One region of the Streptomyces sp. NPDC026377 genome, then DNA from elsewhere that is predicted to be linked to it. Evidence: predicted binding sites of a transcription regulator. Region 1 holds the regulator's gene; the other holds the start of a gene.
What was found. Region 1 encodes HrcA, which represses chaperone genes, less so after heat shock. Its sites were predicted from a motif close to TTNGCACTCNGNNNNNCNGAGTGCNAA; they were not measured.
Positions count from the first base shown of each region.

Region 1 (7,731 bases):
ACCGGACTGGTCGAGGACTTCGTGCGCCGGGTGGCGCTGGCGATCGGCGCCGCGCGCCAGTACACCCGCCAGGTCACCATCAGCCGGGTCCTCCAGCGCGGACTGCTGCCGGCGAGCGTGGCGGAGATCCCCGGCGTCGACAGCGCGCTGGTCTACCAGCCCAGCGGCGAGGGCGTCGCGGGCGGCGACTTCTACGACCTGTTCCCCGGCGCCGACGGCCGCTGGTGCTTCGCGCTCGGCGACGTCCAGGGCAGCGGCCCGGAGGCGGCGGTCGTCACCGGCCTGGTGCGGCCCTGGCTGCGCCTGCTCGCCCGCGAGGGGTACGCGGTCCACGACGTCCTGGACCGCCTCAACAAGCTGCTCGTCGACGACGGCGTCGAGGCCGCCGAGGCGGCCGCCCGGATGGTCGCGGCGGCGGGCGGCCGCGAGGTGACCGAGGGCCCGCAGGCCCGCTTCCTGTCCCTGCTGTACGGGGAGCTGGTCCCGGTGCCGCCGGAGAGCGGCGGCGGCGTCCTGTGCACCCTGGCGAGCGCGGGTCACCCGCTGCCGCTGCTGCTGCGGCCCGAGGGGTCGGTGCGGGCCGCGGCGGTGCCGCAGGTGCTGGTCGGGGTGGTGGAGGGGGCGGCGTACGAGAGCGAGAGCTTCCGGCTGATGCCCGGCGACACCCTGCTGTGCGTCACGGACGGGGTGACCGAGCGCCGCTCCGGGCGGCAGATGTTCGACGACGGCGACGGGCTCGCGGCGGTGCTCGCGGGGTGCGTGGGCATGACGGCGACGGGGGTCGCGGAGAGCGTCAAGCGGGCGGTGTACGCCTTCGGCACCACGCCGCCGGAGGACGATCTGGCGCTCCTGGTGCTCCAGGCGCGCTGAGAGCCTGTCTTCGGCCCGCCGTCCGCGCCCCGACGCCGGCACGCACGCTCGGTGTGCGGTGTGCGGTGTGCGGTGTGCCAGGACAGGGGCGTGCCCGGGGCCGTCCGCGGTGGCGGACAATGGGGGCATGCCTTCCGTACTGCCCGATGGTGAGCCCATGCCCGAGGACGGGGCGCTGCCCGGTTCCGCCCTGGAGGGCGCAGGGGAGCGGCCGCTCGGCTTCTACCTGCACGTTCCCTACTGCGCCACGCGCTGCGGGTACTGCGACTTCAACACCTACACCGCCACCGAGCTGCGCGGCTCCGGCGGCGTCCTGGCGTCCCGGGACAACTACGCGGCCACCCTGACCGACGAGATCCGGCTGGCCCGCAAGGTGCTCGGCGACGACCCGCGCCCGGTCCGTACGGTCTTCGTGGGCGGCGGCACCCCGACCCTGCTCCCGGCCGCCGACCTGGTCCGGATGCTCGCGGCCGTACGCGAGGAGTTCGGCCTGGCGGACGACGCGGAGGTGACGACGGAGGCGAACCCCGAGTCGGTGGACCGGGCGTACCTGGAGGAGTTGCGGGCCGGGGGGTTCAACCGGGTCTCCTTCGGCATGCAGAGCGCCAAGCAGCACGTCCTGAAGATCCTCGACCGTACGCACACGCCGGGCCGCCCCGAGGCGTGCGTGGCCGAGGCGCGGGCGGCGGGCTTCGACCACGTCAACCTCGACCTGATCTACGGCACGCCAGGGGAGTCGGACCAGGACTGGCGCGAGTCGCTGGCGGCGGCGGTGGGGGCGGGCCCCGACCACATCTCCGCGTACGCCCTGATCGTCGAGGAGGGTACGCAGCTGGCGCGCCGGATCCGCCGGGGCGAGGTCCCGATGACGGACGACGACGTCCACGCGGACCGCTATCTGATCGCGGACTCGGTGCTGGCGGAGGCGGGCTTCCACTGGTACGAGGTGTCGAACTGGGCCACCACGGAGGCGGGCCGCTGCCTGCACAACGAGCTGTACTGGCGGGGCGCGGACTGGTGGGGGGCGGGTCCCGGGGCGCACAGTCATGTGGGGGGCGTGCGGTGGTGGAACGTGAAGCATCCGGGTGCCTACGCGGCGGCTCTGGCGGAGGGGCGTACGCCGGGGGCGGGGCGGGAGGTCCTTTCGGCGGAGGATCGCCGGGTGGAGCGCATCCTGCTGGAGCTGCGGCTGCGGGAGGGCTGCGAGCTGTCGCTGCTGCGCCCGGCGGGTCTCGCGGCGTCGCGCCGCGCCCTGTCGGACGGGCTGCTTGAGGCCGGGCCGTACGGGGAGGGGCGGGCGGTGCTGACGTTGCGGGGGAGGTTGTTGGCGGACGGGGTGGTGCGGAACCTGGTGGACTGACCCGGCCCTGCCCGGCCCCGGTCCCGGCCCTGCCCGGCCCCGGTCCCGGCCCTGCCCGGCCCCGGCGGCGGGTGGGTGGCGGCCGCTCGCGCAGTTCCCCGCGCCCCTTCGGGCCTTGGATTTTGGCTGCGGGCCGGTGGTGGGCTGGCCGCGCAGTTCCCCGCGCCCCTGGGATGCGCCCCTTCGGGGCGCCCAGGGGATTGCCGCGCAGCGGCATCTTCAGGGGCGCGGGGAACTGCGCGAGCAACCCAGCACGGTCCGCAGGCGAATCCCCGGCCCGAAAGGGGCGCGGGGAACTGCGCGAGCGGCCCCCGCCGGGGCGCGGGCCGGCACTGCGGAACAGGGCTCGGGGCGGAGCCCTGCCCCCGGAGGGTTTAGGGGAGGGGCGGGGTGGGGGACGTCACGAAGTCGATCAGTTCCTCCACCCGCCCCAGCAACTCCGGCTCCAGATCCCGATAACTCCGCACCCCGGAGAGAATCCGCTGCCACGCCGCCCCGGTGTTCCCCGGCCACCCCAGCGCCCGGCACACCCCCGTCTTCCAGTCCTCCCCCCGCGGCACCACCGGCCACCCCGCGATCCCCACGGCCGCCGGCTTCACCGCCTCCCACACGTCGATGTAGGGGTGCCCGGCCACCAGCACGTGCTCGCCCGTGACCGCCGAGGCGATCCGGGACTCCTTGGAGCCGGGGACCAGGTGGTCGACCAGGACGCCGAGGCGCGCGTCGGGGCCGGGTGCGAAGTCCGCGACGATCGCGGGCAGGTCGTCGATACCCGACAGGTACTCGACGACGACCCCCTCGATGCGCAGGTCGTCCCCCCACACCTTCTCCACCAGCTCCGCGTCGTGGCGCCCCTCGACGTAGATGCGCCCCGCGCGCGCCACCCGCGCCCGCGCCCCCGGCACCGCCACGGAGCCCGAGGCGGTGCGCGCCGGGCGCGAGGGCGTGGGCGCCGGCGGGCGTACCAGCGTGACCACCTTGCCCTCCAGCAGGAACCCCCGGGCCGCCAGCGGGAACACCCGCTGCTTGCCGAAGCGGTCCTCCAGGGTCACCGTCCCCGCCTCGCAGCGGAGCACCGCCCCGCAGAACCCGGTCGTCACCTCCTCGACGACCAGGTCGAGCTCGGCGGGCACCTCGGGAGCCGGGGTCCCCTTCTTCCAGGGCGGAGTCAGGTCCGGGCTGTAGCTGCGCATTCCGATGAGAATACGGGTGGATCATGTGCCCATATGGGTGTACGCCGTTATGACACGCCGAATTCCTCGGCGAGCCCGACCCGCTGCGCCCGGACGAACGCCGCGTCCACCACCGCCCCGTGCCCCGGCACGTACACCGCGTCCTCGCCGCCCAGGGCGAGCAGCCGGTCGAGGGCGGCGGGCCAGCGGGTGCGGACCGCGTCCGGCCCGGCCTGCGGCTCGCCGGACTCCTCGACCAGGTCACCGCAGAAGACGATCTCGGGCGAGCCGGGCACGCCCGGCGAGGCGGGGACCAGCAGGGCCAGGTCGTGGCCGGTGTGGCCGGGGCCCACGTTGGCCAGCAGCACCTGCCGCCCGCCCAGCTCCAGCGTCCACTCGCCCGTCACGAAGTTGTGTGGGCGCACCAGCAGGTCAGCCGCCTCGGCGGCCTGCGCGGGCGGGACCCCGTGGGTGACGGCGTCGGTCCGCAGGGCGTCCCCGTCCAGGACCCGGTCGATCCCGACCGCGCCGTACACCTGGGCCCCCGAGAACGCGGCCGTGCCCAGCACATGGTCGAAGTGCGGATGGCTCAGTGCGATATGCGTCACCCGGCGCCCGAGCAGCGCCTGCGCCTGGGCGCGCAGCTCGGCGCCCTCGCGCAGGGTCGAGCCCGTGTCGTACAGCAGGACGGCGTCCTCGCCCGCGACCAGGCCCACCGTCGCGTCCCACCCCGGCAGCCTGCGGCGGCCCACGCCGTCGCCCAGCCGCTCCCAGCCGAACTCTTCCCAGGGGACGTCCATGACACGACGCTATCCCGGGCGGCCGGGGCGGGGCGTTCGAGCGCGCCGCGAGCGTCACGGGCGGCCGCCCTTGCTAGGGGTGTACCGGTCGGCCGTACACTGGCCGGGGATCGCTGGCACTCGAACGCGCAGAGTGCCAGGGCCGAGCGGCCAGGGACGACAGCTGGAGGTGTGCGCGGTGCTCAGTGAACGCAGACTCGAAGTCCTGCGCGCGATCGTCCAGGACTACGTCGGGACCGAGGAGCCGGTGGGCTCGAAGGCCCTGACCGAGCGGCACAAGCTGGGCGTCTCGCCGGCGACCGTGCGCAACGACATGGCCGTGCTGGAGGAGGAGGGCTTCATCGCCCAGCCCCACACCAGCGCGGGCCGTATCCCCACGGACAAGGGCTACCGGCTCTTCGTCGACCGCCTCGCGGGCGTCAAGCCGCTGTCGTCGCCGGAGCGGCGAGCCATCCAGAACTTCCTGGACGGCGCCGTCGACCTCGACGACGTGGTGGCGCGCACGGTCCGGCTGCTCGCGCAGCTGACCCGGCAGGTCGCCGTGGTGCAGTACCCGTCGCTGACACGGTCCACCGTGCGGCACGTGGAGCTGCTGTCGCTGGCCCCGGCCCGGCTGATGCTGGTGCTCATCACGGACACCGGACGGGTCGAGCAGCGGATGGTCGACTGTCCGGCGCCGTTCGGCGAGACCTCGCTGGCGGATCTGCGGGCCCGGCTCAACAGCCGGGTGGTGGGGCGCCGCTTCGCGGACGTCCCGCAGCTGGTGCAGGATCTCCCCGAATCCTTCGAGCCGGAGGACCGAGGAACCGTTTCGACGGTGCTCGCCACCCTGCTCGAAACCCTGGTGGAGGAGACCGAGGAACGGCTGATGATCGGCGGCACCGCCAATCTCACCCGCTTCGGACACGACTTCCCCCTGACCATTCGGCCGGTGCTGGAGGCGCTGGAGGAGCAGGTCGTGCTCCTCAAGCTGCTCGGCGAGGCCAAAGAATCGGGCATGACCGTACGAATCGGGCATGAGAACGCCCACGAAGGGCTGAACTCCACGTCCGTCGTCTCGGTCGGCTACGGTTCGGGCGGCGAAGCCGTCGCGAAACTCGGCGTGGTCGGACCGACCCGCATGGATTACCCCGGAACGATGGGAGCGGTACGCGCAGTGGCACGTTACGTCGGACAGATCCTGGCGGAGTCGTAAGTGGCCACGGACTACTACGCCGTACTGGGCGTACGCCGCGACGCATCGCAGGACGAGATCAAGAAGGCGTTCCGGCGCCTGGCGCGTGAACTCCACCCGGACGTGAATCCGGACCCGAAGACGCAGGAGCGCTTCAAGGAGATCAACGCCGCCTACGAGGTCCTCTCGGACCCGCAGAAGAAGCAGGTCTACGACCTCGGAGGCGACCCCCTGTCGTCCTCCGGCGGTGGTGGCGCCGGTGGCTTCGGCGCGGGCGGCTTCGGGAACTTCTCGGACATCATGGACGCGTTCTTCGGCAACGCGGCGCAGCGCGGCCCCCGTTCGCGCACCCGTCGCGGCCAGGACGCCATGATCCGGCTGGAGATCGACCTCAACGAGGCGGCCTTCGGTACGACCAAGGAGATCCAGGTCGACACGGCGGTCGTCTGTACGACCTGCTCCGGCGAGGGCGCCGCTCCCGGCACCTCGGCGCAGACGTGTGACATGTGCCGCGGCCGCGGCGAGGTCTCCCAGGTCACCCGCTCCTTCCTCGGCCAGGTCATGACCTCCCGCCCCTGCCCCCAGTGCCAGGGCTTCGGGACCGTCGTGCCCACGCCGTGCCCGGAGTGCGCCGGCGACGGCCGCATCCGCTCGCGCCGCACGCTCACGGTCAAGATCCCGGCCGGTGTCGACAACGGCACCCGGATCCAGCTCGCGGGCGAGGGCGAGGTCGGCCCCGGCGGCGGCCCCGCCGGTGATCTGTACGTGGAGATCCACGAGCTCAACCACGACGTCTTCCAGCGCCGCGGCGACGATCTGCACTGCACGGTGACGATCCCCATGACGGCGGCGTCGCTCGGCACCAAGGTGCCGCTGCAGACGCTGGACGGCATGGAGGAGGTGGACATCCGCCCGGGCACCCAGTCGGGCCAGTCCATCCCGCTGCACGCGCGCGGTGTGACGCATCTGCGCGGCGGCGGCCGGGGCGACCTGATCGTCCACGTCGAGGTCACCACGCCGACCAAGCTGGACCCGCAGCAGGAGGATCTGCTGCGCCAGCTCGCGAAGCTGCGCGGCGAGGAGCGCCCCACGGGCCAGTTCCAGCCCGGCCAGCAGGGGCTGTTCTCCCGGTTGAAGGACGCGTTCAACGGTCGGTGACCGTTGGGACCGGTTGTTCGTCTGCGGCTGTGCGGTCGGTCGCTCGCGTGGTTCCCCGCGTCCCCAGGTAGTCAGGGGCGCGGGGAACCACGCGAGCAACCCCGCACGGTCCGCAGGCGGAAGTCCGGACCCGGGGCGGAGCCCAGGACGGCCGCAGGCCACGGGGGCGGGGCCCAGCCCACGGCGGGACGGGCGATTCGGTGCCCGAGCGCACCCGTGGCACGATGCGGGCATGGCTTTGACCGATCTCTGCCGGTATCCGATCGTGCAGGCTCCCATGGCCGGTGGCGTCTCCGCCCCCGGCCTGGCCGCCGCGGTCTGCGAGGCCGGCGGACTCGGGTTCCTGGCCGCCGGGTACAAGACGGCCGACGGCATGTACCAGGAGATCAAGCAGCTGCGCGGGCTCACCGGGCGCCCCTTCGGGGTCAACCTGTTCATGCCGCAGCCGCCGCACACCGACCCGGCCGTCGTCGAGGTGTACCGCAACCAGCTCGCGGGCGAGGCCACCTGGTACGGGACACCGCTGGGCGACGCAGATTCCGGCGGCGACGACGGCTACGAGGCCAAGCTGGCGATCCTGCGCGAGGACCCGGTCGCGGCCGTCTCGTTCACCTTCGGCTGCCCCGAGCGCGAGGTGCTCGCCGCCTTCGCCGCCCTCGGCACGTACACCGTCGTCACCGTGACCACCCCCGACGAGGCGCTGGCCGCGCAGGTCGCCGGGGCCGATGCCGTGTGCGTCCAGGGGACCGAGGCCGGCGGCCACCAGTCGACGCACCGCGACGACCCGCAGACCGACGGCTCCGGGCTCGGGCTGCTGACGCTGATCACCCAGGTCCGCGAGAGCGTGACGCTGCCGATCGTCGCGGCGGGCGGCCTGATGCGCGGAGCCCAGATCGCGGCGGTGCTCGCGGCGGGCGCGGACGCGGCGCAGCTCGGCACGGCGTTCCTGGCCTGCCCCGAGTCCGGCGCGCACGCCCTGCACAAGCAGGCCCTGACCAACCCCCTCTTCGTCCGTACGGAGCTGACCCGGGCGTTCTCCGGACGCCCGGCTCGTGGCCTGGTCAACCGCTTCATGCGCGAGCACGGGCCGTACGCCCCGGCCGCCTATCCCCAGGTGCACCAGATCACCGCCGGGCTGCGGCGGGCCGCCGCGGCGGCCGGCGACGCCCAGGGCATGGCGCTGTGGGCGGGCCAGGG
Region 1 covers NZ_JBVHPV010000005.1:28,204-35,934, reverse strand. The annotation lists gene ACZ4MU_RS12785 (SpoIIE family protein phosphatase) at 1-870, shown strand, start outside; gene hemW (radical SAM family heme chaperone HemW) at 998-2,230, shown strand; gene ACZ4MU_RS12775 (DUF3097 domain-containing protein) at 2,605-3,423, opposite strand; gene ACZ4MU_RS12770 (MBL fold metallo-hydrolase) at 3,471-4,202, opposite strand; gene hrcA (heat-inducible transcriptional repressor HrcA) at 4,381-5,397, shown strand; gene dnaJ (molecular chaperone DnaJ) at 5,398-6,534, shown strand; gene ACZ4MU_RS12755 (nitronate monooxygenase) at 6,767-7,731, shown strand, end outside.

Region 2 (7,731 bases), on a different contig from region 1:
GCGGGTCCCCGGCGTGGCAGACGGGGCAGATGGGCCAGCGGCCGTACTTCTCCAGGAGCGCGTCCTGCACGTCCTGCGCGACCAGCCCGGCGACGTACGACGCCCCGTCCGGCCACTGCTCCACCCACCACCGGCGATGCGTCACCGCGTCCTCGACCAGCGAGACCACATCGGCCTGGGCCACGTCGCGCGCGGCCAGATCCGCCAGCACCAGGGCGCGGGCGGCGTGCAGGTACTGCTCCAGGGGGTCGACGTCGTCCATGGAGCCATTGTCACCCCATCCCCCACTTCCGCCCGTCCCGGGCCGAGGGGTTGACCCCGCCCCACCTGCGAAAATATCTTCCAAGGGTGAACCACGACGTGAAGGAAACTTTCACCGGCGACGCGGCTCCCCCGGCCCCCGCCGCCCTCGCGGCCAAGGTGCGCACCCTGGCACCGTCGATGACCCGCTCGATGCAGCGCGTCGCGGAGGCCGTCGCCGGGGACCCGGCCGGGTGCGCCGCCCTCACCGTCACCGGCCTCGCCGAGCTCACCGGCACCAGCGAGGCCACCGTGGTCCGCACGGCCCGCCTCCTCGGCTACCCCGGCTACCGCGATCTGCGCCTCGCGCTCGCCGGACTCGCCGCCCAGCAGCAGTCGGGGCGCGCCCCGGCCGTCACCGCCGACATCGCCCTGGACGACCCCCTCGCCGACGTCGTCGCCAAGCTCGCCCACGACGAGCAGCAGACGCTCGCCGACACCGCCGCCGCCCTCGACACCGCCCAGCTCGGCGCGGCCGTCGCCGCCCTCGCGCAGGCCCGCCGCATCGACGTCTACGGCGTCGGCGCCTCCTCGCTCGTCGGCCAGGACCTGGCCCAGAAGCTGCTGAGGATCGGCCTGATCGCGCACGCGCACACCGACCCGCACCTCGCCGTGACCAACGCCGTGCAGTTGCGCGCGGGGGACGCGGCCGTCGCCATCACCCACTCCGGCTCGACCGGCGACGTCATCGAGCCGCTGCGCGTCGCCTTCGACCGGGGCGCCACCACCATCGCCGTCACCGGCCGCCCCGACGGCCCGGTCTCCCAGTACGCCGACCACATACTGACCACCTCCACCGCCCGCGAGAGCGAGCTGCGCCCGGCCGCGATGTCCTCGCGCACCAGCCAACTCCTCGTCGTGGACTGCCTGTTCATCGGTGTCGCCCAGCGCACGTACGAGACGGCGGCCCCCGCGCTCGCCGCCTCCTACGAGGCGCTCGCCCACCGCCACAACCCGCGCACCCGCTGACCCCGGGTGCCCCCGCACACGTCACGAAAGAGCAGCGCCGCCATGACTTCCACGCAACTGGAACTCCGCGCCCAGCTGGCCGCCCTGACCACCGAGGCGTTCCGGCCCGAGCTCGCCGACATCGACCGGCTGCCGACCGCCGAGATCGCCCGCCTCATGAACGGCGAGGACGCCACGGTCCCCGCCGCCGTCGCCGCCCAGCTCCCGCGCATCGCCGCCGCCATCGACGCCACCGCCGAGCGGATGGGCCGGGGCGGGCGGCTGGTGTACGCGGGCGCGGGCACCGCCGGGCGGCTCGGCGTACTGGACGCCAGCGAGTGCCCGCCGACCTTCAACACCGACCCCTCCCAGGTCGTCGGGCTGATCGCGGGCGGCCATGCGGCCCTCGCCTCCTCCGTCGAGGGCGCCGAGGACTCCCGGGAGCTGGCGGCCGCCGATCTGGACGGGCTCGCCCTGACCGCGCTCGACACGGTCGTCGGCGTCTCCGCCTCCGGCCGCACCCCGTACGCGGTGGGCGCCGTCGAACACGCCCGGGCGCGCGGGGCCCTCACCATCGGCCTGGCCTGCAACGCCGGGTCGGCGCTGGCCGCCGCCGCCGAGCACCGCATCGAGGTCGTGGTGGGCCCGGAGCTGCTGACCGGCTCGACCCGGCTGAAGTCCGGCACTGCCCAGAAGCTCGTCCTCAACATGATCTCGACGATCACGATGATCCGGCTGGGCAAGACGTACGGGAACCTGATGGTGGACGTCCGCGCCTCCAACGAGAAGCTGCGCGCCCGCTCCCACCGCATCGTCGCCCTGGCCACGCAGGCGCCCGACGACCGGATCGAGGCGGCCCTGAAGGCGGCGGACGGCGAGGTGAAGACGGCGATCCTGATGCTGCTCGCGGACCTGGACGCGGCGGCGGCGACCCGGCGCCTGGCCGAGACCCGGGGCCGGCTGCGGGCCGCTCTGCCGTAGCGGGCCGCCGGTCGCCGCCGCCGGCCGGCCGGTTGTCCGCCGGTATCCGCGAACGCCGAAGGGCGGCACCCCCAGTGGGGTGCCGCCCTCCGTACGCAATCGGGCCTGCCGATCCTCCAGGGAGGATCAGAAGTCCATGTCACCGCCCGGCATGCCGCCCGGAGCGCCGCCCGCGGCGGCCTTCTCCGGCTTGTCGGCGATGACGGCCTCGGTGGTGAGGAACAGCGCGGCGATCGACGCGGCGTTCTGCAGCGCGGAGCGCGTGACCTTCGCCGGGTCGATGATGCCCTCGGCGATCATGTCCACGTACTCACCGGTCGCGGCGTTCAGACCGTGGCCGACGGGCAGGTTGCGGACCTTCTCGACGATGACGCCACCCTCGAGACCACCGTTGACGGCGATCTGCTTCAGCGGGGCCTCCAGGGCGAGCTTCACGGCGTTGGCGCCGGTCAGCTCGTCACCCGACAGGTCCAGCTTCTCGAAGACCGAGGAGGCCTGGAGCAGGGCCACGCCACCGCCCGCGACGATGCCCTCCTCGACGGCCGCCTTGGCGTTGCGCACGGCGTCCTCGATGCGGTGCTTGCGCTCCTTGAGCTCCACCTCGGTGGCGGCGCCGGCCTTGATGACGGCCACGCCGCCGGCCAGCTTCGCCAGACGCTCCTGGAGCTTCTCGCGGTCGTAGTCCGAGTCCGAGTTCTCGATCTCGGCGCGGATCTGGTTCACGCGACCGGCGACCTGCTCGCTGTCACCGGCACCGTCGACGATGGTGGTCTCGTCCTTGGTGATGACGACCTTGCGGGCGCGGCCGAGCAGGTCGAGGCCCGCGTTCTCCAGCTTGAGGCCGACCTCCTCGGAGATGACCGTGCCGCCGGTGAGGATGGCGATGTCGTTGAGCATGGCCTTGCGGCGGTCGCCGAAGCCCGGGGCCTTGACGGCGACGGACTTGAAGGTGCCGCGGATCTTGTTCACGACCAGGGTCGACAGGGCCTCGCCCTCGACGTCCTCGGCGATGATCAGGAGCGGCTTGCCCGACTGCATGACCTTCTCGAGGAGCGGCAGCAGGTCCTTGACCGAGCCGATCTTCGAGTTGACGATCAGGATGTACGGGTCGTCGAGCGCGGCTTCCATGCGCTCCATGTCGGTCGCGAAGTACGCCGAGATGTAGCCCTTGTCGAAGCGCATGCCCTCGGTGAGCTCGAGCTCCAGACCGAAGGTCTGGGACTCCTCGACCGTGATGACGCCTTCCTTGCCGACCTTGTCCATCGCCTCGGCGATGAGCTCGCCGATCTGGGTGTCGGCGGCGGAGATGGAGGCCGTCGAAGCGATCTGCTCCTTGGTCTCGACATCCTTGGCCTGCTCCAGGAGCGCACCGGAGACGGCCTCGACGGCCTTCTCGATGCCGCGCTTCAGGGCCATCGGGTTGGCACCCGCGGCCACGTTGCGCAGACCCTCGCGCACGAGCGCCTGGGCGAGGACGGTCGCGGTGGTCGTACCGTCACCGGCGACGTCGTCCGTCTTCTTGGCGACTTCCTTGACCAGCTCGGCGCCGATCTTCTCGTACGGGTCCTCGAGCTCGATCTCCTTGGCGATGGAAACACCATCGTTGGTGATCGTGGGGGCGCCCCACTTCTTCTCGAGGACGACGTTGCGGCCCTTGGGGCCAAGGGTGACCTTGACGGCGTCGGCGAGCTGGTTCATCCCGCGCTCGAGACCGCGCCGTGCCTCCTCGTCGAACGCGATGATCTTGGCCATGTGAAGTGGTCCTCCCGGACAGGGGTGGCGTTCTTCGTGGACCGCGCCGGTGCCCGCGACGGACGGCTCGCGACCCTTGTGGTTCCTTGCCCCACCCGGTCCGCGGGCCTCACTGACCCGATCCAAGTTCTGTCACTCTCACTCGGAGAGTGCTAACGCCAATGATTAGCACTCGACCCCGGAGAGTGCAAGGCCGTCCCACCCTCGCGGCCCGGTCCCGGACACCCGGGCGCCGGGGGCCGGGCCACCGGCCGGGCCCGGACGCACACGTGGGGCCCGCATCCATTTACAGAGGATGCGGGCCCCACGGGCCTGTGTGCGTCGGTGGCCGATCGCGCCGAGATCAGACGGCGAGCTTGACCATGTCCGCCTGCGGACCCTTCTGGCCCTGCGAGATCTCGAACTCGACTCGCTGACCTTCTTCAAGGGTGCGGTACCCGTCCATCTGGATCGCGCTGTAGTGGACGAAAACATCCGCACCACCGTCGACCGCGATGAAGCCGTACCCCTTCTCCGCGTTGAACCACTTGACGGTGCCCTGAGCCATGCCTAACTCCCCTATTACTGGCCCTTGCACGGGACCGCACTTCGCGGACCCGGGTCAGATCTCCACCCTCCGACAGGAGAGGGTGTGCGCCGGAACGCGTCGACCGCGGCTGAATGTATCTGCCCAACTGCCCTCTGCAACAGGTCAGTCGGACGAGAATTCCGGGCACGGACCGGGAGCGGAATGCCGCCTATTCCAGCATTACGGGGCAAGTCGGGCCGGGCAAAGCGCACTTAGGGAGCAATATGCTCGAACACTTTGACTGCATCTCGACGGCCGTTCGTCGCGTTCTCATATGCGCGTGGCATGCGCGGCGACGGGGACTTCCCCACTGTACCGCGCTGAACCACACTGAATTGCCCCCTCCGCTTAGCTTGCGGAGGGGGCAATTCAGGTAACGCCGAGTAGCTCAGCAGCCGCCCGCCACGGCGGGAATGATCGAGACCCCGGCGCCGTCCGGCGTGGCCGTCTCGAGCCCCTGCTCGAAGCGGACGTCGTCGTCGTTGACGTACACGTTGACGAACCGGCGCAGCTTGCCCTGGTCGTCCAGGACCCGGGCGGCGATCCCCGCGTGGTTCTTCTCCAGGTCGGCGATGACCTCGGCGAGGGTGGCACCCTCGGCCGCGACCTCGGCCTTGCCGCCGGTGTACGTACGGAGGATGGTGGGGATGCGGACGTTGACGCTCATGGGGCTTCCTGCCTTCCGTCTGGGAGCTGGGTGGAGTCAGCCGGCCAGGCCGGCGTCGCGGAACGCGTCCAGGCTCGGGCGGATGGTCGCGGACGGGCCGGTGGTCGGCGCCACCGCGTCCAGGGTCTTGAGGCCGTCACCCGTGTTGAGGACGACAGTAGTCAGAGCCGGGTCCAGAAGCCCGCCCTCGATGAGCTTGCGGGTGACACCGACCGTCACGCCGCCCGCCGTCTCGGCGAAGATGCCCTCGGTCCGGGCGAGCAGCTTGATCGCTTCCACGACCTGCTCGTCGTTGACGTCCTCCACCGCGCCGCCGGTGCGCCGGGCGATGTCCAGGACGTACGGGCCGTCCGCCGGGTTGCCGATGGCGAGGGACTTGGCGATGGTGTCCGGCTTCTGCGGGCGGACCACGTCGTGGCCCGCCTTGAAGGCGGTGGACACCGGCGAGCAGCCCTCGGCCTGGGCGCCGAAGATCTTGTACGGCCGGTCCTCCACGAGTCCCAGCCGGATCAGCTCCTGGAGCCCCTTGTCGATCTTCGTGAGCTGGGAGCCGGAGGCGATCGGCACGACGATCTGGTCGGGCAGCCGCCAGCCGAGCTGCTCGCAGATCTCGTACGCCAGCGTCTTGGAGCCCTCGCCGTAGTACGGGCGCAGGTTCACGTTGACGAAGCCCCAGCCCTCGCCGAGCGGGTCGCCGATGAGCTCCGAGCAGAAGCGGTTGACGTCGTCGTAGGTGCCCTCGATGCCGACCAGCTCACCGCCGTACACGGCGGCCATGACGACCTTGCCCTGCTCCAGGTCGTGCGGGATGAAGACGCACGAGCGCAGGCCCGCCCGGGCGGCGGCGGCACCGACCGCGCCCGCCAGGTTGCCGGTGGAGGAGCAGGAGAGCGTGGTGAAGCCGAAGGCGCGGGCGGCCTCTACGGCGATGGCGACGACGCGGTCCTTGAAGGAGTGCGTCGGGTTGCCGGAGTCGTCCTTGACGTAGAGACCGCCGGTGACGCCCAGCTCGCGGGCGAGGTTGTCGGCCTTGACGAGCTTGGTGAATCCGGGATTCAGGTTGGGCTTTTCAGCCACATTGGCCGGAACGGGCAGCAGCGGCGCATAGCGCCAGATGTTGTCGGGGCCCGCTTCGATCCGCTTGCGAAGCGCTTCGGGATCACCGGCCGGAAGGTCGTACGCGACTTCGAGCGGCCCGAAACACAGGGCGCAGGCGAAGATCGGGCCGAGGTCGAACCGCTCGCCGCATTCCCGGCAGGAAAGCGCGACGGCGGGACCGAGATCCACGGAGGTGGCGGCGTTTGCGGTGGCAGCGGTGGTGGTGGCAGCTACGTCGGCGGTGTGCACAGCCATGATGGCGAGGCCCTTTCTCCTCATCTTCCCCATGGCGCATTTCGCCATGAGACGGAATTGGCACCTTCCCCACCGTGACCTCGCGGTCGGCAGGAGGGTTGCCGGGACTTCAACGGGCCGTTCCCTCAGTCCCTCTGGATGAGCGCTGTGGCACCGGGTCCAGGGACCCGGGCATTTGTCCGCGCGGCGACCCCGACATGCGAGGGCCGTCCGCGTTGTTCAAGACTGTAACCGAAGGCCCGGACGCTTGAGATAGTCGTCCGAACCGCGAGATGGATCACACGCGGCACCCGCGCCGCCGCTCGCACCGTCACTCACAGAGGGGTCACCGATCGTGCTGGAAGAGGTGGAACGCTGGCTGAGCAGGCGTTCCTGGTCGGCGGCCGACCGCCCGCTGGACGCGATCACGGCCGCCAAGCGCCGCACGGGCACCACGGTCAGCGTGGTCCTGCCGGCGCTGGACGAGGAGGCCACGGTCGGGCAGATCGTGACCGCGATCCGCCGCGAGCTGATGACCGCCGCCGTGCCGCTGGTGGACGAGCTGGTGGTGGTCGACTCCGGCTCCACCGACCGCACGGCCGAGGTCGCGTCCGCCGCGGGCGCCCGGGTGGTGCGCCGGGACGCGATCCTGCCCCGGATACCGGCGCTGCCCGGCAAGGGCGAGGTCCTGTGGCGCTCCCTGCTGGTCACCACGGGTGACATCGTCTGCTTCATCGACGCGGACCTGCGGGACTTCGACCCCGGCTTCGTCTCGGGAATCGTCGGCCCGCTCCTGACCGATCCGGACGTGGACCTCGTCAAGGCGATGTACGACCGGCCGTTCGGCGACTCCCCAGGTCAAGGCGGTCGCGTCACCGAACTGGTGGCCCGGCCGCTGCTCAATCTGCACTGGCCGCAGCTGGCCGGTTTCGTCCAGCCGCTGGGCGGCGAGTACGCGGCCCGGCGCTCCCTCCTGGAGCGGCTGCCGTTCCCCGTCGGTTACGGAGTGGAGCTGGGTCTGCTCGTCGACGCGCTGCACACCGTGGGGCTCGACGCGCTGGCGCAGGTCGACGTGGGTGTGCGCAAACACCGCCACCAGGACGGCCAGGCGCTCGGCCGGATGGCCGCGGCGATCTACCGCACGGCCCAACTGCGCCTCTCCCGGGCCCACTTGGTCCGCCCC
Region 2 covers NZ_JBVHPV010000001.1:425,009-432,739, forward strand. The annotation lists gene ACZ4MU_RS01740 (hypothetical protein) at 1-262, opposite strand, end outside; gene ACZ4MU_RS01745 (MurR/RpiR family transcriptional regulator) at 349-1,269, shown strand; gene murQ (N-acetylmuramic acid 6-phosphate etherase) at 1,312-2,229, shown strand; gene groL (chaperonin GroEL) at 2,356-3,981, opposite strand; gene ACZ4MU_RS01760 (cold-shock protein) at 4,325-4,528, opposite strand; gene ACZ4MU_RS01765 (MoaD/ThiS family protein) at 4,938-5,216, opposite strand; gene thrC (threonine synthase) at 5,253-6,593, opposite strand; SAM riboswitch class I at 6,587-6,714, opposite strand; gene ACZ4MU_RS01775 (glucosyl-3-phosphoglycerate synthase) at 6,904-7,731, shown strand, end outside.
Region 2: groL (chaperonin GroEL) is a predicted target of HrcA. The motif match lies at 4,111-4,137, and genes of this name have one in related genera.